DNA from 2 places in the Streptomyces sp. NPDC028711 genome. Region 2 is predicted to be linked to the other one. Evidence: riboswitches for the same ligand, from Rfam matches in the RefSeq annotation. Region 2 holds a riboswitch; the other holds the start of a gene.
What was found. Region 2 has a riboswitch for ZMP and ZTP ahead of ACZ4VK_RS29530 (bifunctional 5,10-methylenetetrahydrofolate dehydrogenase/5,10-methenyltetrahydrofolate cyclohydrolase). Riboswitches for the same ligand answer to the same signal wherever they lie in the genome.
Positions count from the first base shown of each region.

Region 1 (14,246 bases), on a different contig from region 2:
GCTCGGAGGGTGAGATGAGCGGTCACGGGGGCGGCGGCGAGACCCGCTGGAACGACGAGACGCAGAGCTGGGAGAGCGGCGGGGCGGTTCCTGGACCGCCGAGGGGAGCGGGGGGCGGCCCCGTCGTACCCCTGCCGCCGCCACCGCCGGAGTACGCGCCGGGGTACGCGGAGTACGCGCCGGACGGCGCCCCGGAGCCCGCCCCGACGGGCGTCCCGCCGGTCGTCCCCGCGCACGTCCCCCCGGTCGTCCCCGAGCACTCCCCGACGGGCGCTCCCGCGCAGGTCTCCGTGTACGTGCCGGAGGCGGGCGGCTGGCAGCACCCCGCGCCCGGCACCGTCCCGCGGGCCGCCCGGTCCCGCTCGCGGGCGGCCGTCGCGGCCGGAGTCGCCGTGGCCGTCCTCGCGGCGGGCTCCGTCGGCGGCTGGCTGCTCTGGGGCAGGGGCGACGCGCAGCCTCCGGCGGCGGGCGGCCCGCCGGCCTCCGTCCCGGTGGTCCCGGAGACCACCGACCCGACCGGGAACACCGGGACCACCGACCCCACCGGGACCACCACCGGCCCCGCCTCCGTCACGCCGTCTCCCTCCGGCACGTCCGCCTCTCCCACCGACGACGTGCCTCCGCCCGGCTACCGCGCCGCCGAGGACCTCAAGGGCTTCACGGTCGCGTTCCCCGAGGGCTGGGACCGCACCGAGTCCGAGCAGGGCGTCTTCTACAACGCGCCGGACCGCAAGAGCCTGCTCCAGATCTTCGTGGTCACCGAGGGCGACCTGACGCCGTACGAGGCCCTGCGCGGGGCCTCCGAGGACGGTCGGGCCAACAAGCCCGGCTACCAGGAGGTCAGCCTCGAACGGGTCACCGGCGAGGCGGGTGCCCCGGCCGACTCCGCCGAACTGGTGTACGTGTACACCCGGGACGACGGCAGCCGCCGCAAGGTCGTCGACCGGGCCTTCACGGCCGCGGACGGCAACCACTACGCGATCCTGGCCGCAGGACCGGAGAGCGCGTGGCCGAAGCAGCGCGAAGTGCTCGGCGTGGCCCTGCGGTTCTTCCGCCCGGGCGCGCACTGACGGGAGGCCGGAGGACGGTGAGACGCCGGATGGGCGTCTGACGCCGGCCGGGCACCTGACAGCCGGCGCCGGCGGGACACCGGACGCCCGACGCCGGCCGGACACCAGGCCCTCAGAGCGCCCCGACCTCCCTCAGCCCGACGGCCGACGCCGTCAGGTCGTCCCGCGCCCTCAGGAGCAGTCCGTCGCCGAAGGTGATCCGGGTCGCGCCCAGTCGGCCGAGTTCCGCGAAGGGCGGATCACCGGGGCCGGCCAGGGCGTTGAGGGGGAGGTCGCCGAGGGCCGCCCGCAGGGCCGGGAGGTCCGCGGGCGGGGCCGCGATCGGGTAGACGCAGTCCGCTCCCGCCGCCGCGTAGAGCCGGGCACGGGCGATCGCGGCCTCCACCGGGTCGGGAGCCCGGCGGATGTACACGTCCACGCGCGCGTTGACGAAGAGCTCGGGCCCCGCCGCCGCGCGTACCTCCGCCAGCCACTCGGCGTGCGCCTCCGCGTCCTTGAGCGCGCGGTCCTCGCCGGTGTCCTCCAGGTTCACGCCGACGGCGCCCGACTCCCGTACCCGCTCGACCAGTTCCGCCGCGGGCAGCCCGTAGCCGCCCTCCAGGTCCGCCGTGACCGGGACGGAGACCGCGCGGACGATCCTGGCCACGGCGGCGAACATCTCCGCCGCCGGTGTCGCCCCGTCCTCGTACCCGAGGGAGGCCGCCACCCCGGCGCTCGGCGTGGCGAGTGCGGGGAACCCGGCCGCCTCGAAGGCGCGGGCGCTCACCGCGTCCCACGGGCCTGGCAGCACCAGCGGATCGCCGGCCGCCCGGTCCCGGTGGAGGGCGCGCAGGACCTCGGCCCTCGCGTCCCGGCTCACGCGGAGCGGGGGGTGTAGTGGCCGGGCGTCATGCGGGTGGAGACGGCGATCCGGTTCCAGGCGTTGATGACGACGATCGCGCTGATGACCCGGGCGAGTTCGGTCTCGTCGAAGTGGGCGGCGGCGTGGGCGTACACCTCGTCGGGGACGGAGCCGTCGGTGAGGACGGTGACGGACTCGGTCAGCGCGAGGGCCGCGAGTTCCCGCTCGGTGTAGAAGTGCCGGGACTCCTGCCAGGCGGAGAGCTGCACGATCCGCTCGACGGTCTCGCCCTCCGCGAGGGCGTCCTTGGTGTGCATGTCGAGGCAGAAGGCGCAGCGGTTGACCTGGGAGGCCCGGATCTTGATCAGGTGGTAGAGCGTCGGGTCGATGTCCTTCGCGGCGGCCGCCTCCAGCCGGAGCATCGCGCGGTAGAACTCGGGGACGCGCTCCGCGAGGGGGAGGCGCGGGGCGTGCTCGTGGGCGTACGCGGTGGGGTCGGCGGTCTCGGTGAGGGTGATGTCGGTGGTCATGTCCTCACCGTACGAGCCGGGTGGCGCAGGAGTATGGTCCATTCCCATGGCAAACGAGTGGGCCACTTTCGGCACCGACCTCCATCTGGAACTCCGTGGTCCACGCCTCCGTGCCGGTCTCATGGACGCCCTGCGGGAGGCCGTGCGCAGCGGGCGCCTGGAGGCGGGCACGCGGCTTCCGTCCTCCCGGTCGCTCGCCGCCGACCTCGGCATGGCCCGGAACACCGTCGCCGACGCGTACGCCGAACTCGTCGCCGAGGGCTGGCTGACGGCCCGCCAGGGCTCCGGCACCCGCGTCGCCCGCCGCGCCGAACCCCGCACGGAGGTACGGCCGCCCCGGGCCTCGGCCCCCGCGCTCTCCCTGCCCCGGCCCTCGGCGCCCGCGCACGACCTGAAGCCCGGCACCCCCGACCTCGCGTCCTTCCCGCGCGCCGAGTGGCTCAAGGCGTACCGGCGGGCGCTCACCGCCGCCCCCAACGAGGCCTTCGGATACGGGGATCCGCGCGGCCGGATCGAACTGCGCACCGTCCTCGCCGAGTACCTCGCCCGCGCGCGGGGCGTGCACGCCCGGCCCGAGCGGATCGTCGTCTGCGCGGGCTTCGTGCACGGGCTGATGCTGATCGGCCAGGTGCTGCGGAGCCGGGGCGTCCGGGACGTCGCGGTCGAGTCGTACGGGCTCGGCCTCCACGCCGGTCTCCTGACCGGGGCGGGACTCGGCACCCCGGCCCTGCCCTTCGACGAACGCGGCACCCGGGTGGAGGAACTGGCGGGGCCGGGCCCGGGCCCCGTCGGCGCCGTTCTCATGACCGCCGCCCACCAGTTCCCGCTGGGCGGCGCCCTGCCCCCCGACCGGCGGGCGGCCGTCATCGACTGGGCGCGGGCCTCGGGCGGCGTCGTCCTGGAGGACGACTACGACGGGGAGTTCCGCTACGACCGGCAGCGGGTGGGCGCGCTCCAGGGCCTCGATCCCGAGCGGGTCGTCTACCTCGGCACCGCGAGCAAGTCCCTCGCCCCCGGGCTGAGGCTCGCGTGGATGGTGCTGCCGGAGAGCCTGGCCGGCGAGGTCGCGGCGGCCAAGGGGGCCGTGGACTGGACGTCCAGCGCGCCGGACCAGCTGGCGTTCGCGGAGTTCCTCGGCTCGGGGGCGTACGACCGGCACGTACGGGCCATGCGGCTGCGCTACCGGCGCCGCCGCGACCAGCTGGTGGCGGCGGTCGCCGCGCACTCGCCCGAGACGCGGGTCAGCGGGATCGCCGCCGGTCTCCACGCCGTCCTGACCCTGCCGCCCGGCACCGAGCAGGCCGTCCTGCGGTCCGCCGCCTGGCACGGCCTCGCCGTCCAGGGCGTCAACCAGTTCCGCCGCCCCACCGTCCCCGCCACCCTGGACGGCCTCGTCGTCGGCTACGCCACACCCCCGGACAGCGCCTGGCAGGGCGCCCTCCAGAGCCTCTGCCGAGTGCTGCCCTAGGGAGTGTCCTCCGGCGGGCTCAGGGCGCGTCGCGCCCCGGTCCCGCTTCCGTGACCGCCGCGTCGCCCAGGTCTCCGGCCGGGTCCACCGCCGGTGCCTCGCCGAAACGCGCCAGGGCCAGGGAGCCCGCCACGGCGACGGCGAAGCCGACGATCGCCAGCCATCCGAGCCCCTCCCGCGTACGGTCCCCGAGCCAGACCACCCCGACCACCGCAGGCCCGATCGTCTCGCCGAGCACCATGCCCGCCGTCGCCGTGGTCACCGAGCCCCGCTGGAGCGCCGAGGTCAGCAGCAGGAACGCGGCCCCGCCACCGGCAAGAAGCGCGTACCAGACCGGATCGGTGAGATCGAAACCGTCGACCAGCCGGACCGCCACCTCCACCACCCCGAACCCGAAGCCCGCGCCCAGGCCGAGGACGAGAGAGCGCGGCCGGTCCGCGAGGCGGCCGCCCACCACACCGAGCAGCAGCACGCCGAACGCGGTCGCGAGCAGCGCCCACCGCAGCGCCTCCGAGCCGTCCCGGTGGCCCTCCTCACCGGAGGCGAGGGCGAGCAGGGCGAGCCCGGCGCAGACCACGCCCACGGCCGACCACTCCACCCGGCTCAGCCGCACCGGCAGCAACCGTGACGCGACGACCGCCGTGACCGCCAGGCTCGCGGCGAGGGCGGCGCCCACCGCGTAGATGGGCAGCGTCCGCAGGGCGACGACCTCCAGGACGAAGCCCAGACCGTCGAGGCCGAGACCGACGGCGTACCGCCACTGCCGCACTGCCCGCCACAGCAGCGCGACGTCGACGCCCCCGCCGGTCCCTGGTGTCGCGGCGCGGGCCGCCATCGCCTGGAGAACCGAGGCCGCGCCGAAGCAGACGGACGAAGCGAGCGCGCAAACCATCCCGAGGAGCACGAAAAGACTCTAGGCGGTGCGGCTTGAAATGACCGGCCTACACTGTGCGGTCGCGACAGACGTGAACGCGACAAGCGTGAGCGTGGCCGTGACCGTGGAGGTCGCGACCGCGAAGGGGAGGCGACGGACATGCGCAGGCTGAGGTCGAGCACGGTGGTGCTCGGCGGGATGGGTGTGCTCGCGGCGACGATCACCGCGTGCGGCTCCGAGCCGGACAAGCGGTGCGTGGACCCGCTGACCCGGGAGGAACTGCCCCGCTACGAGTGCGAGAGCGGCGGCGGCAGGGATGACGACGACGACACGACCCACCGGGGCACGTACTACTACGGCGGCTCCGTCCGCGACAAGCGGGTGAGCGGCGGCAGCTTCGACAAGACCGCCGTCGACACCGGCGGCTTCGGCTGCTCCGGTTCCGGCGGCGGCTGAGAGGGCCCGGCACATGGAACGGCACACGATCGACCCCCGCCCCGGCTGGCAGGAGACGGTGGAGGAGCAGGGGCTCGTCTACCCGCTGACCCGGTACCCGGACGGCTCGCTCCGTCCGTACTGGGACGAGAGCGCGTACTACTCCTTCACCCTGCCCGAGGTCGAGGCCCTGGAGGAGGTCGTCGAGGAGCTGCACGCCATGTGCCTGGCGGCGGCCGCGCACATCGTCGAGCGGGACCGGTTCGCCGAGCTCGGGATCACCGATCCGAAGCTCGCCGCCCGGGTCGCCGAGTCCTGGCGCCGCCGTGCCGAACTCCTCTCCCTCTACGGGCGGTTCGACCTGCACTACGACGGTACGGGCCCGGCGAAGATGCTGGAGTACAACGCCGACACCCCCACCTCGCTCGTGGAGGCCGCCAGCCCGCAGTGGTTCTGGATGGAGGAACGGTTCCCCGGCGCCGACCAGTGGAACTCCCTCCACGAACGGCTCGTCGACGCCTGGCGGAAACAGGCGCACCTGCTGCCGCCGGGTCCCCTCCACTTCGTCCACTCCGACGGCGACGAACTCGGCGAGGACCTGATGACGGTCGCGTACCTGCGCGAGACCGCCCAGCAGGCCGGCCTGGAGACCGAGGCGCTCTCCGTCGAACGGATCGGCTGGGACCGGCTCTCCCGCCGCTTCGTCGACGACCGGCTCCGCTTCATCCGCAGCTGCTTCAAGCTGTACCCGTGGGAGTGGCTGACCACCGACCGCTTCGGCCGGCACGTCCTCGACACCCTCGACAACGGCGGCGGCACCGGCACGACCTGCTGGATCGAGCCCGCCTGGAAGATGCTCCTCTCCAACAAGGCGCTCCTCGCGATCCTGTGGGAGCTGTACCCCGGCCACCCCAACCTGCTCCCCGCCTACCTCGACGGCCCGCGCGACCTCGCCACGACCACCGGCTGGGTGGCGAAGCCGCTCCTCGGCCGCGAGGGCGCGGGCGTCACCCTGCACGAGGCCGGCACGGAGCCGTTCGTACGGGACGGGGAACCCTGCTGCTACCAGGAGCTGGCCCCGCTGCCCGACTTCGACGGCAACCGGGTGGTGCTCGGCGCGTGGGTCGTCGAGGACGAGGCGGCGGGGCTCGGGATACGGGAGTCGGCGGGCCTCGTCACCGACGAGTACGCCCGCTTCCTCCCGCACGTGATCCTCTGACCGTCCCGCCCCCTGCCCGTGGGGGCCGGTCAGTCCGACAGAACGCCCCTCAGCTGCTCAAGACCCCAGTCCAGGTCCTCCTTGGAGATCACCAGGGGCGGGGCGATCCGGATCGTCGAGCCGTGGGTGTCCTTCACCAGGACACCCCGCTCCATCAGCTTCTCCGAGATCTCCCGGCCCGTACCCCGGGACGGCGTGACGTCGACGCCGGCCCACAGGCCACGCCCGCGCACCGCCTCCACCGCGCCGCCGCCCACGAGGAGACCCAGCTCCGCGTGGAGGTGCTCGCCCAGCTCCGCCGCCCGCTCCTGGTACTCGCCCGTCCGCAGCATCGCGATCACCTCGAGGGCCACCGCGCACGCCAGCGGGTTCCCGCCGAACGTCGACCCGTGCTCACCCGGCCGGAACACCCCGAGCACGTCCCGGTCGGCGACCACCGCCGACACGGGCACCACCCCGCCGCCCAGCGCCTTCCCCAGGATGTACACGTCGGGCACCACACCCTCGTGCTCGCACGCGAACGTCCGTCCCGTCCGGCCGAGACCCGACTGGATCTCGTCCGCCACGAACAGCACGTTCCGCCGGCGCGTCAGCTCCCGCACCCCCGCCAGATAGCCGGCCGGCGGGACCAGGACCCCCGCCTCGCCCTGGATCGGTTCGATCAGCACGGCCACCGTGTTCTCGGTGACCGCCGCCTCCATGGCCGTCAGGTCCCCGTACGGCACGATCTCGAACCCCGGCGTGTACGGGCCGTAGTGGTCCCGGGCCTCGTGGTCCGTGGAGAAGCTGACGATCGTCGTCGTCCTGCCGTGGAAGTTGTTCGCCGCGACCACGATCTTCGCGTGCCCGTCCGGCACGCCCTTCACCTCGTACCCCCACTTCCGGGCGGTCTTCACGGCCGTCTCGACCGCCTCCGCGCCCGTGTTCATCGGCAGCACCGCCTCCTTGCCGCACAGCTCGGCGAGCTGCGAGCAGAACGCGGCGAACCGGTCGTGGTGGAACGCGCGCGAGGTCAGTGTCACCCGCTCCAGCTGGGCCTTCGCCGCGTCGATCAGACGCCGGTTGCCGTGCCCGAAGTTGAGCGCCGAGTATCCGGCGAGCATGTCGAGATAGCGGCGCCCCTCGACATCGGTCATCCAGGCGCCGTCCGCCGAAGCGACGACGACCGGCAGGGGGTGGTAGTTGTGAGCGCTGTGCGCCTCCGCCGAAGCGATCGCGTCTTGTGTGCTCGACACGGGATCTCCGTTCGTCCTGCGGCTCGCGGGATGGACCCGCCGAAGGGGTGTGGCCCCTGTTTCTATCGTCGCTCGGATGCCGGACCGGGAAACCTCGCTCGCGGCGCGCCCGCTACTCTGAAATCACGCACGGCGACTGGCGTACGGGGAAGCGACCCCGGGGGAGCCGTGCGCGGCAGACCACACGAGACGCCGCCCGCCTGGGCGTCACGGGACCGAAGTCCCGGGTGGCGCCGCGCCTTCCACGCAGTGCCCCGGGACCCGCCGACGCCCGGAGGACACCCGCCATGAACACCCCGCAGCCCGCCCCGCGGCATCCCGCGTTCGCCGCCGCCGACCCCGAGCTCGCCGCCCTCGTCGGCGCCGAGGAACGCCTCCAGGCCGAGACCCTGCGCCTCATCCCCAGCGAGAACTACGTCTCCGCCGCCGTCCTCGAAGCCTCCGGCACCGTCCTCCAGAACAAGTACAGCGAGGGCTATCCCGGCCGCCGTTACTACGAGGGCCAGCAGAACATCGACCGGATCGAGACCCTCGCCGTCGAACGCGCCAAGGCCGTCTTCGGCGTCGACCACGCCAACGTCCAGCCCTACTCCGGCTCCCCGGCCAACCTCGCCGTCTACCTCGCCTTCGCCGAACCCGGCGACACCGTCATGGGCATGGCGCTGCCGATGGGCGGCCACCTCACCCACGGCTGGGGCGTCTCCGCCACCGGCAGGTGGTTCCGCGGCGTCCAGTACGGCGTCCGCCAGGACACGGGCCTCGTCGACTTCGACCAGGTCCGCGAACTGGCCCTCGAGGAGCGGCCGAAGGTGATCTTCTGCGGCGGCACCGCACTGCCCCGCACGATCGACTTCGCCGCCTTCGGCGAGATCGCCCGCGAGGCCGGCGCCGTGCTCGTCGCCGACGTCGCCCACATCGCAGGCCTCATCGCCGGTGGCGCCCACCCGTCCCCCGTCCCGCACGTGGACGTGATCTCCACGACCACCCACAAGACCCTGCGCGGCCCGCGCGGCGCCATGCTCATGTCCCGCGAGGAGCACGCCAAGGCGCTCGACAAGGCCGTCTTCCCCGGCCTCCAGGGCGGCCCGCACAACCAGACCACCGCCGCCATCGCCGTCGCCCTCCGCGAGGCCTCCCAGCCCTCCTTCCGCGACTACGCCCACGCCGTCGTCGCCAACGCCAAGGCCCTCGCCGAGGCGCTCCTCGCCCGCGGCTTCGACCTGGTCTCCGGCGGCACCGACAACCACCTGATCCTCATGGACCTGACGCCCAAGCAGGTCCCGGGCAAGATCGCCGCGAAGGCCCTCGACCGGGCGGGCATCGTCGTCAACTACAACACCGTCCCCTACGACACCCGGAAGCCCTTCGACCCCTCCGGCATCCGCATCGGCACCCCCTCCCTCACCTCCCGCGGCCTCACCACCGACCACATGGCCCAGGTCGCCGACTGGATCGACCGCGGCGTCACGGCGGCCGGCAAGGGCGACGAGGACACCCTCCGTACCGTCCGCGCCCAGGTCGCCGACCTGATGGCCGCGCACCCGGCCCCGGGCCTCCCCGTCTGATCACCCCCACCCCACGGACCGGACCGGAGGACCCGGGGCTATCCGCCCGTCGACTCCGCCGTCCGGCGGGCCTCCTCGCGGTCCGGTATGCCTTCGAGGCGGAAGGTGAGCGCGCCCCCGCTCCTCGTCCAGAGGAGCGTGGGGCCCGCCGTCCGGAGCTCGTGGGTCCACGCCGCGCCCGCCCCGTCGGTCATCGGGAACGTCAGCAGATGCGGAGCCGCGAACCAGTAGCCCTGCGCGCCGTCCGGCAGGTCCACCCACTCCGGCTGCGTCCTGACCTGCTTGGCGAAACCGATGTCCAGGCGGGCCGGGAACTCGTCGAGCCGGACCGTCCGCTCCCCGTCCCGCCAGCACAGGCTGATCACCGCCCGGCCCCGCTCGGCCGACCCCGTCACCGCGACGGCGTCCGGCGCGCCGAGCGCCTCCGGTATCAGCGGCTCGAAGCCCGCCCTGCGCCCGGCCTCCGCCAGGGGCACCGGCTCAGGGCAGCCCGGCACCGCGCCCCCGGCCGGGACACCGCGCCCGTCCGGGTCGTACCGCACGGTGACCCCGCCGAAGCCGAGCCAGTCCGCCACCGCCGCCCGCACCGGCGGGGTGAGCACCAGGACGATCAGCACCCCGGTCAGGCCCGCCACCAGCGCCCGCCACCGCTCGCGCGCCCACGCCCGCACCGATCCCCACCACCGGCGCCGGCCGGGCGAGGACACCGGTGTCCGATCCGGCGCGGACACCGGCACGGCCTCGGGCGAGGCCTCCGGCGCGGACCCCGGAACCGGCGTCGGGACCCGCTCGGCGAGGAGCTGCGCGAGCACCCGCTCGGCCATGGTCTCCCCGTCCACGTCCGGCACCCGCAGCCGCCGTCCCAGCTCCCTCAGTTCGTCCGGCAGACGCTCGTCAGCCATGCCCCTCACCTCCTTCCCGGCCGTCCTTCAACACGAGCCCCAGCTTCTTCAGCGCCCGGCTCAGCCGGGACTTCACCGTCCCCTTCGGCCAGCCGAGGGCCAGGGCCGTCTCCGTCTCGTCCAGTTCGAGCAGATAGCGGTGGATCACCACCAGCCGGTGCTCGTCGGCGAGACCGTCGAGGGCCTCCCACAGTCGCCGGCTCCGCTCCCGGCCCTCGGCCGCGACCGCCGGATCCGCCGACTCCGGTATCAGCGGCTCACCGCCGAGCAGGTCCGCCTCGCGGTCGGCGACGGCCCGCTGCCGACCCGCCGAGCGCACTGTGTTCCTGGTCTCATTGACGACGATCCGCAGCAGCCACGGCCGGAACGCCGCGCCCTCCTGGAACCGTCCGAGCGAGCGGTACGCCTTGAAGAAGGCCTGCTGCACCACATCCTCGGCCTCCGCGCCCGCGCCGCACGCCACCGCCGCCCTCAGGGCGACCGCCGTGTGCGCGCGGACCAGCTCCGCGTACGCCTCCGGCTCTCCGGCGCGCACACGTGCGATCACCACGGCCTCGTCCTCGACCAGGCCCCCCTCCCGTGTCCTCACACTCTTGATACACCGGCAGTCCGGGATCGGTTCCCACACCTGAGAGAATGATGTGCATGGCCTCTGACAGTCCCCGTGTGCTCTCCGGAATCCAGCCCACCGCAGGCTCGTTCCACCTCGGCAACTACCTCGGCGCCGTCCGCCAGTGGGTCGCCCTGCAGGAGACCCACGACGCCTTCTACATGGTCGTCGACCTGCACGCGATCACGGTCCCGCAGGACCCGGCCGAGCTGCGTGCCAACACCCGGCTCGCCGCCGCGCAGCTGCTCGCGGCCGGTCTCGACCCGGACCGCTGCACCCTCTTCGTCCAGAGCCACGTCCCCGAGCACGCGCAGCTCGGTTGGGTCATGAACTGCCTCACCGGTTTCGGCGAGGCCTCCCGTATGACCCAGTTCAAGGACAAGTCCGCGAAGCAGGGCGCCGACCGCGCCACCGTGGGCCTCTTCACGTACCCGATCCTCCAGGTCGCGGACATCCTGCTCTACCAGGCCAACGAGGTCCCGGTCGGCGAGGACCAGCGCCAGCACATCGAGCTGACCCGTGACCTCGCGGAGCGCTTCAACGGCCGCTTCGGCGACACCTTCACGATCCCCAAGCCGTACATCCTGAAGGAGACGGCGAAGATCTTCGACCTCCAGGACCCCGCGGTCAAGATGAGCAAGTCGGCGTCCACGCCGAAGGGGCTCATCAACCTCCTGGACGACCCGAAGGTCACCGCGAAGAAGGTCAAGAGCGCCGTCACCGACACCGACACGGTGATCCGCTTCGACCCGGAGAACAAGGCGGGCGTCTCCAACCTGCTCACGATCATGTCCACGCTCACCTCCACGTCCGTCGCGGACCTGGAGAAGAGCTACGAGGGCAAGATGTACGGCGCGCTGAAGACGGACCTCGCCGAGGTCATGGTGGACTTCGTCACTCCCTTCCGGGCCCGCACCCAGGAATACCTGGACGACCCGGAGACGCTGGACTCTGTCCTGGCCAAGGGAGCGGAGAAGGCCCGCGCGGTCGCCGCGGAGACGCTGGCGCGGACGTACGAGCGGATCGGCTTCCTGCCCGCCAAGCACTGAGGCCCCCGCCCGCCGGAGCACGCGGCCTCGACCCGCCGGAGCACGCGGCCTCCGCCCGGAGCACGAGGCCTCCGCCTGCCGGAGCACGAGGCCTCCGGTCCTCCGCCACCGGGACGGAGGACCCTGGCCACCAGGGTGGTACAGGCCGCACACTGGCGGCTGAGCCACCGCACACACGACGACGGACGACGGAGGAGAACGACGTGGGGACCGTAACGCTCGGCGTTTCGATCGCGGTCCCGGAGCCTTACGGCAGCCTGCTCCAGGAGCGGCGCGCCGGCTTCGGGGACCCTGCCGCGTACGGCATCCCCACGCACGTGACGCTCGTCCCGCCGACCGAGGTCCCGGAGGAGCGGCTGCCGGAGATCCAGGCGCACCTCGCCGGCGTCGCCGCCGGTCACCAGCGTTTCCGGATGCGCCTCAAGGGCACCGGGACCTTCCGGCCGCTCTCCCCTGTCGTCTATGTGAAGGTGCGGGACGGCGTCTCCCGCTGCCACCGGCTCCAGAGCCTGATCCGGGACGAGAACGGGCCGCTGGTGCGCGAGCTCCAGTTCCCGTACCACCCGCACGTCACCGTGGCGCACGGCATCTCCGAGGAGGGGATGGACCGCGCGTTCGAGGAGCTCGCCGGGTACGAGGCGGCCTGGAACTGCCGCTCCTTCGCGCTGTACGAGCAGGGCGCGGACGGGGTGTGGCGGAAGCTGTACGACTACGAGTTCGGCAGCGGCCGCCCGATCGCGGCCGTCCCGGCTCAGGGCGGCAGCCCGGTCGACGCGCCGACGGCCACCCCGACCGGCTGAGACACGCCGAGGTGAGGCTCACCGGCCTCACGCCCTCACACCGGCAGCCGCCGGAACAGCGGTCTGGGCGCATGCCGTACCGCCGCCATCACCAGCCGCAGCGACCCCGGCACCCACACCGTCTCCGAGCGGCGCCGCAGCCCCAGCTCGACCGCGCTCGCGACCGCCTCCGGTGTGGTCGCGAGCGGTGCCTCCGCGAGCCCCGCCGTCATCTTCGAGCGCACGAATCCGGGCCGCACGACCATGACGTGCACGCCGGTGCCGTGCAGCGCGTCCCCGAGGCCCTGCGCGAAGGCGTCGAGCCCGGCCTTCGAGGAGCCGTAGATGAAGTCGGCGCGGCGGGCCCGTTCGCCCGCCACCGAGGAGAGCACCACGAGCGAGCCGTGCCCCTGCGCCTGGAGCGCGCCCGCGCACACGAGGCCGGCGGAGACGGCCCCGGTGTAGTTGGTCTGGGCGACGCGCACGGCGGCGACCGGGTCGGACTCGTCGCGGGCCTGGTCGCCGAGGACCCCGAAGGCGAGGAGGACCATGTCGATGTCCCCCTCGGTGAAGATCTTGCCGAGCCGTTCCTCGTGGGACTCGGTGTCGAGCGCGTCGAAGGGGACCGTCCGCACGTCCGCGCCGAGCGCGCGCAGCGAGTCGGCGGCGGCGGCGAGGGCAGGGGAGGGCCGTCCGGCGAGCCAGACGGTACGGGTGCGCCGTGCGATGAGCCGGCGGGCGGTGGCGAGCCCGATCTCGGAGGTGCCGCCGAGGACGAGCAGGGACTGCGGGGCGCCGAACGCGTCCTTCATGAGGGCTCCTGGAGTCCGAGGCGGCGGGAGAGGTCCGAGGCGAAGAGGGACCGGGGGTCGAGTGCGGCGCGCAGCGCCCGGAACTCGTCGAGCCGCGGGTACATCGCGGTCAGCGTCTCCGGCCGTACGCGGGAGTCCTCGGCGAGACAGACCCGGCCGCCCGCGCCCGCGACCTCCTCGTCGAGCGTGTCGAGGAAGGCCCCGAGACCGGGCAGGCCGGTCGGCAGGCCGAGGGCGAGGGTCCAGCCGGGCAGCGCGAAGGAGAGCGGGCCGGGGCCGCCCGCGCCGAGGCGCCGGAGGGTGGCGGGGAAGGCGGGCAGGCCGCGGTCCACGATTCGCCGCACCACCCGGCGCAGGACCTCCTCCTGCCCGTACGGGACGACGAACCGGTACGGGACGAAGCCCGCGCGTCCGTAGAGCCGGTTCCAGTGCGGGATGCCGTCGAGGGGGTGGAGGAAGCCGTCGAGCGGCCGGAGGCGGCCGGTGCTCTCGCGGGCGGCCGCGCGGTACCGGAGCTCGTTGAGGAGTCCGACGCCGGTACGGCCGAGCAGCCCGCCGGGGACGTACGGCGGCGGGGCGGGCAGCCGGGCCGGCCGGAAGGCGAGCGGCGCGCGGCGGGCCCGGTGGCGGCGGGGCAGCGCGTCGTACGGCGTGTGGTCGCCGCGGCTGAGGACGGCGCGGCCGGTGGCGGCGCCCCGGGCGAGCAGGTCGATCCGGGCGATCGAGTACCGGTATCGGTGGTCGCCGGCGGTGAGCCGGTCCATCAGGTCGTCGAGGTCGCGGGCCCGTTCGGTGTCCACGGTCACGAGGGAGGTCTCGACGGGCAGCAGCCGCACGGTGGCGGAGAGGATCACGCC
Region 1 is NZ_JBVHUJ010000004.1:412,832-427,077, forward strand. It holds gene ACZ4VK_RS16395 (hypothetical protein) at 1-13, shown strand, start outside; gene ACZ4VK_RS16400 (hypothetical protein) at 15-1,070, shown strand; gene ACZ4VK_RS16405 (isocitrate lyase/PEP mutase family protein) at 1,183-1,929, opposite strand; gene ACZ4VK_RS16410 (carboxymuconolactone decarboxylase family protein) at 1,926-2,441, opposite strand; gene pdxR (MocR-like pyridoxine biosynthesis transcription factor PdxR) at 2,488-3,909, shown strand; gene ACZ4VK_RS16420 (hypothetical protein) at 3,929-4,801, opposite strand; gene ACZ4VK_RS16425 (hypothetical protein) at 4,943-5,239, shown strand; gene ACZ4VK_RS16430 (glutathionylspermidine synthase family protein) at 5,253-6,437, shown strand; gene rocD (ornithine--oxo-acid transaminase) at 6,467-7,672, opposite strand; ZMP/ZTP riboswitch at 7,795-7,885, shown strand; gene ACZ4VK_RS16440 (serine hydroxymethyltransferase) at 7,960-9,237, shown strand; gene ACZ4VK_RS16445 (hypothetical protein) at 9,276-10,139, opposite strand; gene ACZ4VK_RS16450 (RNA polymerase sigma factor) at 10,132-10,728, opposite strand; gene trpS (tryptophan--tRNA ligase) at 10,785-11,798, shown strand; gene ACZ4VK_RS16460 (2'-5' RNA ligase family protein) at 12,002-12,598, shown strand; gene ACZ4VK_RS16465 (decaprenylphospho-beta-D-erythro-pentofuranosid-2-ulose 2-reductase) at 12,634-13,389, opposite strand; gene ACZ4VK_RS16470 (FAD-binding protein) at 13,386-14,246, opposite strand, start outside.
Region 1: it holds a riboswitch for ZMP and ZTP, as region 2 does, so the genes downstream of both, ACZ4VK_RS16440 (serine hydroxymethyltransferase) here and ACZ4VK_RS29530 (bifunctional 5,10-methylenetetrahydrofolate dehydrogenase/5,10-methenyltetrahydrofolate cyclohydrolase) in region 2, are expected to answer to the same signal.

Region 2 (14,246 bases):
ATCTGGCTGGGCCATCCGTCGAGCATCGCCCAGCGGGTCCTTGAGCGGCTGGACGCCGAGCTCTCGGAGACCGACGACGAGGGGCGGATGCTCACGTACGGCAAGGTCGCCGCGGTCTGTGTCGTGGGCAACGAGGACGGGGCGCACAAGGTGAGCGCCGACCTCTTCCAGGGACTCAACGACGTCGGCTTCTCCCTCGCCCCGAACGCCGTCACCTACTGGGTCGGTGAGGCCATGCAGGGAACGGACTACCAGGACCTGGAGAAGACCCCGGAGAAGACGGCCACCACCACCGCGGCCCTGGCCGCCAACACCGCCCACCTCGCCCGCCGTCTCAAGGGCGCGCCGTATCCGGCCACGTCCTGAACGCGAGCGAAGCCCGACCCGTTCCAGCACCATGGAGGCCCCGATGTCCCCACAGGACCCCCAGGCAGACGTCCCCGACCCGGTGACCGGCCACCCCCGCCCGCCCTTCCCCGACCAGCACCAGGAGCATCCCGGTTCGACCGGGGAGATGCGTCCCCGACCGGACCACGGCGAAGTCTCCTACCGCGGTCACGACCTGCTCCTCGACCGGGTGGCGGTGGTCACCGGCGGGGACTCGGGGATCGGCAGGGCCGTCTGTCTGGCCTTCGCGCGCGAGGGCGCGGACGTCGTCCTCACCCACCTGCCCGAGGAGGCGGACGAGGCCGAGGAGACGGCGCGCCTGATCCGTGACGCGGGACGCGCGGCCCTGGCCGTCGCCTGCGACATCCGTGACGAGGACCAGTGCGACGCGCTGATCGACCGGGCGGTGAGCGAACACGGACGCATCGACGTCCTCGTCAACAACGCCGCCTACCAGATGGCGCAGCCGGACGGGATCGAGGCCATCACCACGGAGCAGTTCGACCGGGTGATGAAGACCAACCTCTACGGCATGTTCTGGCTCACCCGCAGGGCCCTGCCCCACATCCCGCGCGGCGGCTCCGTCATCAACACCACCTCCGTGCAGGGCTACCAGCCGAGCCCTCCTCTCCTCGACTACGCCATGACGAAGTCGGCGATCATCTCCTTCACCCACGGTCTGGCGCAGATGCTCGCCGAGCGCGGCATCCGCGTGAACGCGGTCGCGCCCGGCCCGGTGTGGACGCCGCTGATCCCGGCCACGATGCCGGACACGAAGGAGTTCGGCGCGCAGTCGCCCCTGGGCCGGGCCGCCCAGCCGGCGGAGATGGCTCCCGCGTACGTCTTCCTCGCCTCGCCGCAGGCCGGCTACATCACCGGAGAGATCGTCAACGCGACCGGCGGCACGCCCCTGCCGTGAGAACCGGCGCCGCGCCGTCGGTCCTCACGGCACCGGGCGGCCCTAGGCGGGGTATTCGATCGTTTGTTCGGTTCTGGGGTTACGCTGGGACCATGACCGCAGTACGACCGGACATCCCCGGCCTCCAGGGCTCCCTGTTCGACCAGGGTGACGAGCCGCGGCCCGGACCGCTGGCAGGCATCCGGCGGACCCCGCTCGCGGGCGGCGCCTGGATCGACCATCTGCCCGGGTGGTTCCAGGGTGCCGACGCGCTGTTCGAGCAGCTCGTCGAGCGAGTGCCGTGGCGGGCGGAGGAGCGCAGGATGTACGACGACGTGGTCGCCGTACCCCGCCTCCTCGCGTACTACCGCGAGGGCATGCCGCTCCCGCACGCCGCCCTCGACGAGGCGCGCACCGCGCTCAGCGCCCACTTCGCGCCCGAGCTCGGCGAACCCTTCGTCACCGCGGGCCTCTGCCTCTACCGCGACGGGCGCGACAGCGTCGCCTGGCACGGCGACAGGACCGGCCGCTCCTCCACGCGGAACACGATGGTCGCCATCCTCTCCCTCGGTGATCCGCGCGACCTCGCGTTCCGCCCGCGCGGCGGAGGCCCCGTGGCCCTGCGGCTGCCGCTGGGCCACGGCGACCTGGTGGTGATGGGCGGCTCCTGCCAGCGCACCTGGGACCACGCGATCCCGAAGACGAGCCGCGCGGTGGGTCCCCGCATCAGCGTCCAGTTCCGCCCGAGGGGCGTCGGCTGACCCTCAGGGGGTGCCCTGTCCATCAGGCCGGGCCCGCGGCCTGTTCGGCAGGGCGCCTTCCAGGGCCACCCTCTCCGGAGCCGGCCCTCACCCCTCCCGTACAGTGGGCCCGGGCCGTGACTGGCGCTTGAGGTGGATCACCACCGGGGAGCGGCCCTGCGGGAGCGCGCCCCACCGGCGCGGCCCGACCGATGCCGTGCGCCTGGGCGAACCATCCGCAGAGACGCAGCCCAGGAGTCGCCATGTCCACCAGCACCGCCACCCTCATGGACGGCACGGCCCTCGCCCGCCGCACGGTCGAGGAGACCGCCGTCCGCGCCGCCGAGATCACCCGCCGCACCGGCGTCACCCCGTGCCTCGCGACCGTGCTCGTCGGCGCCGACCCGGCCTCCGTGACGTACGTGAAGATGAAGCAGAACCGCTGCGCGAAGGCCGGCATCCGCTCCCGCCACGTCGAGCTGCCCGCCGCCACGACGACCGAGGAGCTCGTCGCCGCGATCACGGCGCTCTCCGAGGACCCCGAGGTCCACGGCATCCTTCTCCAGCACCCGGTCGGCCCGCACATCGACGAGCGTGCCGCCTTCGAGGCCATCGCCCCCGAGAAGGACGTCGACGGCGTCACCATGGCCTCCTTCGCGGCCATGGGCTTCGGTCTGCCCGGCTTCGTCTCCTGCACGCCCGGCGGCATCATGCGCCTCCTCGACGCGTACGACGTCGAGCTCCGCGGCAAGCGCGCCGTCGTCGTCGGCCGCAGCGCGATCCTCGGCAAGCCGGCCGGACTGCTCCTCCTCGGCCGCGACGCCACCGTCACCTACTGCCACTCCCGCACCGAGGACCTCTCCTCCGTCGTCCGCGAGGCCGACGTCCTCGTCGCCGCCGTCGGCAAGCCGAACTTCATCAAGGGCGCCGACATCAAGCCGGGAGCCGTCGTCGTCGACGCCGGCTACAACCCGGGGAACGTGGGCGACGTCGACTTCGCCTCGGCCGCCGAGCGCGCCTCCCTCATCACCCCCGTCCCCGGCGGCGTGGGCCCCATGACCATCGCCGTGCTCCTGGCCCAGACGGTCGAGGGCGCCGAGCGTCAGCTCGGTCTGTAGGGCAGCGACTCATGACGGGGCGTCGGCAGCGGGGGACGGGAGCGCGGTCGGCGATTGTCACGGTTCTGTACGGGGCGCGCCCGAGCCCCGAAAAGGGGTGGCCCCGGTTCCGCCGACGGGCGAACCTGGACCCCGTGCACCCGCCGACCGCCACCCCGCCACCGGACCACGGGCCGGACGCGCCGGCCGCGCCCGTCGAGGTAGACGCTTCCACCGCTTCCGCCGAGGCGGGGGCCGGATGGTCGCCGCCCCGACTCGTCCGGCTCGGTGCGCCCCGGCCGGGACCGGCCGCGCCGCGCGCGCACCGGTTCGGCGTGCCGCTCGTCCCGCTGCTCGTGGCCGTCCTGGTGGCGGGCGCCTTCCTGGCCGTCGGGAGCGGCGCCGAGCAGGACCTCTCCGCCGACGGCCGACCGGGCGGCGACCAGATCGGAGCGCCGGCGACCGCCGTCGGAGGCGACGGCGGCGACGCCAGCCCGTCGACCGGCGGAGGATCGGCCGACACGCACGGAAACGGCAGCGTGGCAGCCGGCACCCGCACGGACGACACGCCGACGGCCGACGTGGCGAAGGACGTCGCACCGCCCCGTACGGAGTCCGCGATCCCGTCAGCCCGCCCCGAGGGCAGCGCCTCCGGCGTGTCCCCGACCCCCTCCCGTACCGGCAGCGGCCTCCCCACACCCCGGCCGACCGCCACCACGACGCACGACAGTGCGCCGGCCCGGCCCGTCTCCTTCGAGGAACTGCGCGTCGGCGACTGCTTCGACATCGACCGCGACGCGCCGGGCACCGCCCTCCCGCGCTCCTGCGACACGCCGCACAACGCGGAACTCGTCGCCCGTCTCCGGCTCACCGGCGTCCTCGCCACCGACGCGGCGGTCCGGGAGGCGGCCACGCTGCTGTGCCGCGAACCGCTGCGCCGCAAGGCCGCGCTGCAACCGCTCGGCACGCGCTGGACCACCTTCGTCCAGTACCCGTACCGGACGAGCTACCTCCTCGGCTCGGACACCGTCGCCTGCAGCCTGGTCGCCCCCTCCGCCACCGGAGGCACGCTCACCGAGCGGCTCCTGTAGTACCCGTGGTACCGGCGCCTTCCGTGGCGCCCGCGGCGAGCGCCGTGGCGAGAGCCGTCGCCGGATCACGGTCGGCCGGGCCCACGGGGGCCCACCGGGCGCCGGACCTGAGGTACGGCCACCAGCGGCCGTCCTCGCTCAGGCGCAGCTGCGCCTCCGTGCCCACCGCCGTCCACCGGGCGCCGCCGGCCCGTCGCAGCACCGGCCGCTCGTCCTCCTCCCAGGCCTCGGCGAGCCGGGCCCCGGCCCACGTGAGCGCCTCGGCGTCCGGTGTCCACTCCTCCTCCAGTACGGCGAGGGCGGCGGCGCCCCCGAACCGCCACGCGCGCGTGGCCAGGTCCAGCTCCGCCGGTGTCCGGCCCGAACCGGCGGCGAGGCGCGCCGCGATCCCGGGCGCGGCGGGGCCGCCGTCCGCCGCGAGCCGCACGGCGTCCTGAGCGACCGTCAGGCCCGGCAGGGGCGGCGACACGGCGGATGCTGTCGACGCGTCAGGACCGAGGACCTCGACGAGCATCCGGTGCGCGCGGACCGCCGCGTCCGACGCCAGGAACTCCAGTGCCGCCGGGTCGACCCCGGGTCCTGGCTCCGTCTCCGTGTCCAGGGACGGCGACCCGCCCGGCGTGTCAGGGACGTCAGGAGCGGCGGGCAGCGGCGGCAGGAGGAACTCCGCCGCGTACGCCTCCTCGGCCGACACTCCGGGCATCCCGCCGACACCCCCCTCGGAGGCCGGCCCGGGCGTGTCGTCCGTTCCCGTGCCCCCGCGCGCGGCGCGCGAAGCGCTGCGCGACTGCAACTGGTCGAGCAGCGTGCGTTCCCCCCGCCCGCGCATGAGCAGGAGGACGAACGGGTCCTCGTCGATCAGGCGTGCCACCTGATAGCAGAGCGCCGCCGTGTGAGGGCAGTGGTCCCAGGCCTCGCAGCCACACTCCGGATCCAGGTCGCCGATCCCCGGCAGCAGGTCGAGCCCGGCCGCCGCCGCGTCCTCCACCAGGTGCGGCGGCATCTCGCGGTCGAGGAGCGCGGCGATGTGGCCCGCGCTGTCGACGGCGAGGCCGAGGAGCCGTTCCCACTCCTCCTCCGAGAACTCCCGCACCAGGACGTCGCTCCGGTAGGGCGTGCCGTCGTGGTCCTTGACCACCGCGGTGATGCGGCCGGGCCGTACCGACACGGCACCCACCGCCCCCGCGCGCGCGTGCCGGCGCCCCGCCTTCAGCTGCTGGCCGTCGAGCGCGGTGTCCTCGAGCGCCTTGAGCCAGGCCCGGCCCCACCAGGTGCGGGTGAAGGCGGAGCCCCGCGCGGGCGGCAGCGCGGCGAACGTCCGCTCGTCGCCCTCGTGTCCGTAGCCGCTCATCGTCCGTCCCCTCGCAGTCGTACGAGCTCCGCCAGTTCGGCGTCGGTCAGCTCGGTCAGTTCCGGTGGCGCGTCCCCGCCCGTCCCGAGGACGGTGTCCGCCAGCTCCCGTTTCCGGTCGAGCATCGTCGCGATCCGGTCCTCGATGGTCCCCTCGGCGATCAGCCGGTGGACCTGCACCGGCCGGTCCTGCCCGATGCGGTACGCGCGGTCGGTGGCCTGGGCCTCGACGGCCGGGTTCCACCACCGGTCGTAGTGCACGACGTGTTCCGCGCGGGTGAGGTTGAGGCCCGTGCCGGCGGCCTTCAGGGAGAGCAGGAAGACCGGCACTTCGCCGTTCTGGAAACGGGCGACCATCGCCTCGCGCGCGGCGACCGGGGTCCCGCCGTGCAGGAACTGCGTCCGCACGCCCCGCGCGGCGAGATGCGTCTCCAGGAGCCGGGCCATCCCCACGTACTGGGTGAAGACCAGGGTGCACGCGCCCTCGGCGAGGATCGTGTCGAGGAGTTCGTCGAGCAGTTCCAGCTTGCCCGAGCGGCCCTCGATCCTCGGCCTGTCCTCCTTGAGGTACTGGGCGGGGTGGTTGCAGATCTGCTTGAGCCCGGTCAGCAGCTTCACGACCAGGCCGCGCCGCGCCATGCCGTCGGCCTCGGCGATCGCGGCCAACGTCTCCCGTACCACGGCCTCGTAGAGACCGGCCTGTTCCGGCGTCAGGGAGACGGCCCTGTCGGTCTCCGTCTTCGGCGGCAGCTCGGGTGCGATGCCGGGGTCGGACTTGCGGCGGCGCAGCAGGAACGGGCGGACGAGCGCGGCGAGTCGCGCGGCGGCGGCCGGGTCCCTGCCCCCCTCCACGGCGGCGGCGAACCGGGTCCTGAACGCGCCCAGGCTGCCGAGCAGCCCCGGCGTGGTCCAGTCGAGGATCGCCCACAGCTCGGAGAGGTTGTTCTCCACGGGGGTGCCGGACAGCGCCACGCGCGCGCGGGCCCCGATGGTCCGCAGCTGCCTGGCCGTCGCCGAGTACGGGTTCTTGACGTGCTGCGCCTCGTCCGCGACGACGAGTCCCCAGTCCTCCGTGGCGAGCCGCGCCGCGTCGAGCCGCATCGTGCCGTACGTGGTGAGGACGAAACCGCCGTCGCCGAGGTCCTCCAGGTCACGGGTCGCGCCGTGGAAGCGGCGCACCGGCGTGCCGGGCGCGAACTTCCCGATCTCCCGCTCCCAGTTGCCCATGAGAGAGGTGGGGCAGACGACCAGGGTGGGCCCCGCGGACGCCGGGTCGGACTGACGGTGCAGATGCAGGGCGATCACGGTGATCGTCTTGCCGAGTCCCATGTCGTCGGCGAGGCAGCCGCCGAGGCCCAGGGAGGTCATCCGGTGCAGCCAGTCGAGTCCGCGCAGCTGGTAGTCGCGCAGGGTCGCGGCGAGCGCCGGGGGCTGGGTCACCTCCGGGCGGCCGCCCTCCGGGTCGGCGAGCCGCTCCCGCAGGCGCTCCAGCCAGCCGGTCGCGGCCACCTCGACCAGCTGTCCTCCGATCTCCGTGGTGCCGGTGAGGACGGCCGAGAGGGCGTCCACCGGCGTCAGCTTGTGGTCCTGCCGGGAACGGGCCCGGCGTACCTCGGCGGGGTCGACGAGCACCCAGCGGTCCCGCAGGCGTACGAGGGGCCGCCCGGCCTCGGCGAGCCGGTCGAGCTCGGCCCTGGTCAGCTCCTGATCGCCGACGGCGAAGCGCCAGTTGAAGCCGAGCAGCGCGTCGGCGGAGAGGAAGGAGGGCAGCCCGGAGGAACGAGCCCCCTCGGGCTCTCCCTCGGGCTCCCTCTTCGGTTCCCCGGCGGACCCGAGCCCACCCGGGGCGTCCGCCCCTTCCCGGGCCGCCGCATGCGCGTCCGCGCCCACCGGGCCGATCACGGCGTCGACGGTCAGCCGGTCGGCGAGTTCACGCGGCCAGTGCACCTGGACGCCCGCCGCGGCGAGCGACCGGCCCGCCGCGCCGAGGAGTTCCGCGACCTCCTCGTCGGCGAGTTCGACGGTGTCGGGTACCGCCGCCGTCAGGAGCGGGGCCAGCGGTGGCCAGGCGCGGGCGGCACGCCGCAGGGCGAGGAGGGCGTCCATCCGGACCCGGGGGCCGAAGGCCGTACCGGTCCGTCCGGAGCCCGCCCACACCTCCGCCGCGTCCGCGACCAGTGTCGGGTCGGCGACGGCGTGCAGCTGCGGCACCGCGCGGAACGCCGGCGCCTTCTCCGACCGGGCGTCGAAGCCCGGGAGTTCGAGCCGGAGCGACAGCCGGATGCCCGCGTCGTGCACCGCCGCCACGTCCGCCGCCCACGGCCGCTGTTCGGGAATCCTCTGCGGTTCCTCGGCCGTGAAGGCGGGCCCGCCGGCGACGAGCGGAGCAGCGGGGGTACGCGGCAGGGTGTCCGCGACGGCGTCGGCGAAGGCGCGGAGCAGCGCCTCGGGTTCCGGAAGCAGCGGCGGCTCGTCCGGCGAGAGCGGCACGGCGTGGGCCGTCGGCGGCATCGACGCGGCGAGCGTCCGCAGGTCCGCCAGCTCCTTGGGGCCGAGCGGACCGGCCCGCCACGCGTCGACGTCGCCGGAGGTGAGGCCGGGCAGCAGCAGACCCCGTGCGACAAGCCCGAGGGAGAGGAGCGAGGCGGCACCCCAGAAGGCCGAGGCGGGAGACGCGGTGCCGGAGAACCGGGCGCGGGCGAGCAGCGGCAGGGCGTCCCGTACGGGAAGGGTGAGGGCCGGGACGCTCACGGGGCGAAGACCCACACCGTCCACGACGGTGATCTCGGCGTCGACGGGCGCGAGTTGAGCGGCGCCGGCGGGTGCGAGTTGAGCGGCGTCGAGCGGCGTGGGCTGGGCGGCGCCGGCGGTGTCCGGGGCGGTCCGCACCTCCGGCAGCGGGTCGCCGTCCGGCGACCAGAAGGCGATCCGGCCCGCGCGCGGCGGATCGGCGGGGAGGAAGACGGCGGCGTGGCGGGTGAGTGCGAGGGAGGGATCCTGGGCGGTCTCGCGGGCGGAATCATCGGGTCCGTACGACAGCGACAACGCGTTCCTCAAATTTGACTACCTGGCGACTGAGCGGCCGAGGATACCTTGCGGGATGCCACCGGCGCGTACCCCTACGACGTGATCCGCACCACAGCGGTGAAGGGGGGTGGGGACCGCCCTACCCCTCGCCCCCGGCCACCCCCCGCCGTGGACGGGTGGTGACGCCATGGCCCGGGACGATCACGGATCCGTAGGTTCTGGGTAGGCGCTCACCGACCGCACCGCCCCGCATCCCGACCGACAGAATCCGGAGCCCCGCCATGTCCCAGGCAACCGTCCTGCCCCCGGCCGCCGCCCCAGCCGCGGCGCCCGCCCGTGTCCGGGGCGGCAGCGAATTCACCCCGCTCCTGCGGACGGTGAGGGAACAGGGCCTCCTCGAACACCGCCCCGGCTGGTACGCCCGGGGGATCGCCGTCAACCTCCTCGGCATCGCCGCCGTGGTGACCGGGCTTGCCCTGATCGGCCCCTCCTGGTGGGCGCTGCCGCTCGCCGTCCCCCTCGCACTGCTCTCCGCCCGCGTCGCCTTCGTCGGCCACGACGCCGGCCACGCCCAGATCACCGCGAACCGCAGGATCAGCCGGATCGTCCAGCTCGTCCACGCCAACCTCCTCCTCGGCATGAGCCGGGAGTGGTGGAACGACAAGCACAACCGCCACCACGCCCACCCCAACCACCTCGACAAGGATCCGGACGTCGCCGCCGACATCCTGGTCTTCGCCGAGCACCAGACGGCCGGCCGCAAGGGCCTGCGCGGCTTCCTCACCCGCCACCAGGCCTGGCTGTTCTTCCCGCTGACGACGCTGGAGGGCATCGCGCTGAAGGTGTACGGCGTCCAGGCGCTGCTGTCGAGGAACGGCCCCTGCCGCACCCGGCGCGAGCGGCTCGTCGAAGGCGCGCTGCTCCTCGCCCACTTCGCCGGCTACACGGCCCTGCTGCTCACCTTCCTCACCCCCGCCCAGGCCCTGGTCTTCGCCCTCGTCCACCAGATGCTGTTCGGCGTCCACCTCGGCATGGCCTTCGCCCCGAACCACAAGGGCATGGAGCGGCCGGACGAGCACGCGGACGGCGACAGCTGGGGCCATCTGCGGCGCCAGGTGCTCACCTCGCGCAACATCCGGGGCGGCGCCCTGACCGACTGGTTCCTCGGCGGGCTCAACTACCAGGTCGAGCACCACCTCTTCCCGAGCATGCCGCGCCCCCACCTCCGCCTCGCCCAGCCGGCCGTCCGCGCCCACTGCGCCGCCCTGGGAGTGCCGTACACGGAGACCGGTTTCGTGGACTCGTACCGGCAGGCCCTCGGCCATCTGCACGACGTGGGCGCCCCGCTGCGCTCCGAGTGGGCCGAGTAGGGTCGAGGACGATCACCCACGGTGTGATCATCGGTCCGGCGGTCGGGGATGCGGCCACCGGTGAGCGGAGAAGGGGAACTCCTCGCCATGAGCGTCGGCACGGTCACCGCGGTCAGCAGCAACGGCACGTACTCGTTCACCAAGCCCAACCGGGAGGGCATCACCCTCCTCGCCGGGCTCGGTGTGGAGGGCGACGTCCACGCGGGCGTGACGGTCAAGCACCGCTCCCGCGTCGCCCAGGACCCGACCCAGCCGAATCTGCGCCAGGTCCACCTCATCCACGCCGAACTCTTCGACGAGGTGGCAGGCGACGGCTTCGAGGTCGCCCCCGGCGACCTCGGCGAGAACGTCACGACCCGAGGTATCGACCTCCTCGGCCTGCCCACCGGCACCCGCCTGCACCTCGGCGCCGAAGCCGTCGTCGAGGTCACCGGACTGCGCAACCCCTGCGCGCAGATCGACGGCTTCCGGCACGGACTGCTCAAGCGGGTCATCGGCCGTGACGAGAACGGCGAGATCGTGCGCAAGGCCGGGATCATGGGCATCGTCCTCGCCGGCGGCGAGGTGCGGCCCGGCGACCGGATCCGCGCCGAACTGCCCGAGGGGCCGCACCGCCCGCTGGAGAAGGTCTGAGCCGAGAGCGGGCGGCGCGCGGGGCTCACTCCTCCAGAGCGCACGAGTCGACGAGGTCACCGCTCGCGGGCCGGGCGATCGTCCGGTCGGCGGGCGGCGGCGTACCGTCCTCGACCCAGCGGGTCAGCGCGTCGAACGCGGAGCGGTAGCACGGCAGGATCGGACGCAGTCGGTCCGGATACGTGTCGTACAGGCCGTCGGTGTGCGTCCCGTCCTCCACCCTGTAGTACCGGTGAAGGGCACCCAGGCCCCGCCCGTCGACCATCCGCGCGTAGACGTCGGAGCCGGTGGAGACGGGCAGCAGCGTGTCCAGGTCGCCGTGCAGCGTGATGAGCGGCTTGCCGATCCGTCCGGTGAGCGCAATCTTCGCGACCGCGCGATGGACGGACGCCGGCCGGGAGGTGTAGTCGTAGGAGGCGTCCGAGGCACAGGGCGCGAAGATCCGCTCCACCGTCCCGCCGGCCGTCGTACCGGGGCAGGACGGGTCGTACGAGGGGTCGAACTCGGCCCGGAAGATCTTCTGGGTCAGTCCCCAGTACGCCTTCTCGTGGTACGGCCACAGGAAACGCGACCCCGGCGCGAAGCCCGCCGCGACCATGTCCTCGTCCGTGGCCTGCCCGAGCGACCTGGCCACCGTCACCGGCAGACTCGTCAGGAGGTTGGGGCCCCGCGCCGTCCACAGCACGCCCTCCCAGTCGACCCCGCCGTCGTACAGCTCGGGCCGGTTCTCCAGCTGCCAGCGCGTCAGATAGCCGCCGTTGGAGATCCCGGTCATGTACGTGCGCTCCGGGGCCCGGCCGTAACGCTGCCGTACGGCCTTCTTGGCGGCCCTCGTCAGCTCGGTCACCCGCCGGTTCCACTCGGCGACCGCGTCGCCCGGCCCCCGGCCGTCGGTGAAGAAGTCCGGCCCGGTGTTGCCCTTGTCGGTGGCGGCGTAGGCGAAGCCCTGGGCCAGGACCCGGTCGGAGATCAGCGCGTCCGTGGAGTACTGACGCCGGGTGCCCGGCGCGCCGGTGACGACGAGCCCGCCGTTCCAGCGGTCGGGCAGCCGGATGACGAACTGCGCGTCGTGGGCCCAGCCGTGGGTGGCGTTGAGGCGTGAGTCGTCGGGGAAGTAGCCGTCGATCTGGACGCCCGGCACGCCCGAGGGGTTACGGGTCCCCCGGGCGGCGAGGCCGGCCTGGTCCGCCGGATCGGTGTACGGGGTGCCGGCGAGCCCCGCGGTCGTCAGATCGTCCAGGCAGGCGGACCGCTGGTGCTCGGCGCCGGGCACCCGGAGCCGGTCCTGCCGCGCGCAGTGCGCGGCGGTCCGCTCCTGCGCCCCGGCGGGGCCCGCGGGGGCGAGGACGGTGACTCCCGCGAGGAGCGCGGCGAACAGGGAGACGCCTGGCAACAGGCGCATGGTGGCCTCCGGGGGACGAGGGAAGGGGGTGCGGCGCCACATCATGCGGCGCACCCCCACCACCGGGCCATGGTCCCGGACCACACCTCGGGCCCTCGTCCCATGGGGGAACCGAGAGACGTTCAGGAAGGGCGTACGGCCATCGCGTCGAGCCCTTCGAGGAGCGCGGGAAGCCGCGGGCCCCGGGCCACCGGCAGCACCTCGCCCGGCAGTTCGTCGAGCAGCACGAAGGCCATGTCGTCCGCGCGGGCCACGAGCGACCAGCCGGGCCCGTCCACGCGCAGCGTCCGCACGCCCTCGTCCTCGCCGGCGTCGGACCGCACCCGCCCGACCGGCGGCGGCTGGTCCAGATAGCCCTGGAGCTCGTCGAGCACCCGGCGGACGCCGTCGTACGGGTCACGATGGGCACCGCCGGGGGCGGCGACCGCACCCTCGGTGCCGCTCGCGGCACGGTCGGGAGCCGCCCCGGCGGTCGGTGCCGTCGCCGGATCCGCGGGGGAGACGGGTGCCGTCGTCGCCGGATCCGCCGTCGCGGACGGGGGCTCCGCGGGGGACGGGTCCGCCGGCCGGTCCCCGGTCCCGGGCGCGTCGGTCACCTGGGCCCGCCAGGCCGTCCACTGCCGGGCCACCTCGTCCGCGCCGAGGCGGCGCTGGGCAGGTCCCCACTCCTCGCCGGACGGCGGTACGAGCGGGGCGGGATCGCCCTCCTCCGGCTCCGGGTCGTGCGGGGCGGGCACACCCGGAGCGCGGGTCACCACGTCGAGCGGCCACCCCGGCAGTCCTGTCACCACCGAGCGTTCGTCGGGGGAGAGGTCGTAGGCCATGCCGCAGTCCCAGGAGGAGATGGCGACCGCGACGAGCGACACGTCGTCGACCACGACCGTCCAGCGGGCCCCGAGCCCGTCCTGGCCGAACACGAGCCCGTACCCCTCGCCGTAGGGCTCGAGACCGAGCGCCGCGCAGGCGGCCGGGTAGTCGTCACCGAGCACGCTCGGGAAGCGCGCGGGCGTCAGCAGCGCCGCGGTCAGCACAAACAGCGCGTCGGCGTCGCCGACGGCCTCGGTGATCGGGTCCGTCCCAGCCACGCATGCCTCCCCATCTGGTTGTCGGCGCACCTTAACCAGTGAGGAGGGAGACGTGTCCATAGCCCGGCGCCGTGACCTGCGTCGCCGTACGCAAGCCTCCGTGTCTCCAGGGGGAGGCGTTCCACGCGCACGCGTGGCCGGGTCGGCCCGCCCCTACGCCTCGTCGCGCAGCCTGCCCGCCAGGGCGGTCAGCGGCTCGGCCTCCTCGGTGCGGCCGAGGGCGGTCAGTCGGGAGACCGCCGCGTCGACGCGGGCCAGGGCGGGGACGGGGCGTTCCAGATAGAGGCCCTCCACGGCACCCGCGAGCCGTACGCACTCGGCCCACTCGCCGGCGCGGTCGTCCTCAGGGCCCGGCTCACCGAGCAGGGCGAGGGCCTTCTCCAGGGCGGCCAGGGCGTCCTCGTACTCACCGGCGAAGGCGTTCACGCGTCCGTACTCGTAGGCCAGGGCGGTGTCCAGCGAACGGCCGTGGGCCTCGTACGCGGCGGCACGGGCCTCGTCGGCGACCCTGCCGGCGTCGGCGAGGAAGGCGAGGGCGCCCGGCAGGCCTTCGGGGCCGCCCTGCTGAGCCTGGAGGCGGGCCAGTTCGCGCAGGCAGTTGCTGAGCTGCTCGTAGCGCGGGGCCCTGGCGTGGGCGGCGAGTGCCTGGTCCACGACCTCACGGGCCCGGCCGAAGTCGCCGGACTCACCGAGGAGCGTGGCCGTCTCCCCGGCGATCATGGCGTGGCTTCCCGGGTCGTCGTCCCAGCCGGCCGACTCGGCAGCGAGGGCGACGAACTCCGCCGTGGCCGCCTTCAGGTCCTCCCCGGCGTGCAGCGCGCGGGCGCGGGTCAGGCGCAGCTGGGCGACGAGCCGGTCGTCCAGCTCCCCGGCGGCGACGTCCGGTTCCGCGAGGAGCGAGTCGAGCAGGGCGATGCAGTCCTCGATCCGGCCCAGGTCCAGGCTGAGCTGGGCCGCGTTGCTGTAGGCGCAGAACGCGTCCGTACGGTTGCCCCGGCGCAGCCCGAGCTCGGCGGAGCGGGTCAGATGCCGCAGCGCCTCCTCCGGGCGGCCCAGGTGCATGCAGGCCTCGCCCAGGTCGCCGAGGAGCCGGGAGGAGTCGACCGAGTCGGCCGGCCAGTCGGCGGCCAGGCGCAGCCCCTCGGACAGGTCCGCGTGCGCGGACT
Region 2 is NZ_JBVHUJ010000011.1:187,176-201,421, reverse strand. It holds gene ACZ4VK_RS29545 (flavodoxin family protein) at 1-366, shown strand, start outside; gene ACZ4VK_RS29540 (glucose 1-dehydrogenase) at 410-1,306, shown strand; gene ACZ4VK_RS29535 (alpha-ketoglutarate-dependent dioxygenase AlkB) at 1,399-2,046, shown strand; ZMP/ZTP riboswitch at 2,153-2,261, shown strand; gene ACZ4VK_RS29530 (bifunctional 5,10-methylenetetrahydrofolate dehydrogenase/5,10-methenyltetrahydrofolate cyclohydrolase) at 2,289-3,143, shown strand; gene ACZ4VK_RS29525 (hypothetical protein) at 3,278-4,213, shown strand; gene ACZ4VK_RS29520 (SWIM zinc finger family protein) at 4,194-5,564, opposite strand; gene ACZ4VK_RS29515 (DEAD/DEAH box helicase) at 5,561-8,602, opposite strand; gene ACZ4VK_RS29510 (fatty acid desaturase family protein) at 8,872-9,960, shown strand; gene ACZ4VK_RS29505 (MOSC domain-containing protein) at 10,048-10,593, shown strand; gene ACZ4VK_RS29500 (tannase/feruloyl esterase family alpha/beta hydrolase) at 10,619-11,995, opposite strand; gene ACZ4VK_RS29495 (hypothetical protein) at 12,118-13,080, opposite strand; gene ACZ4VK_RS29490 (hypothetical protein) at 13,234-14,246, opposite strand, start outside.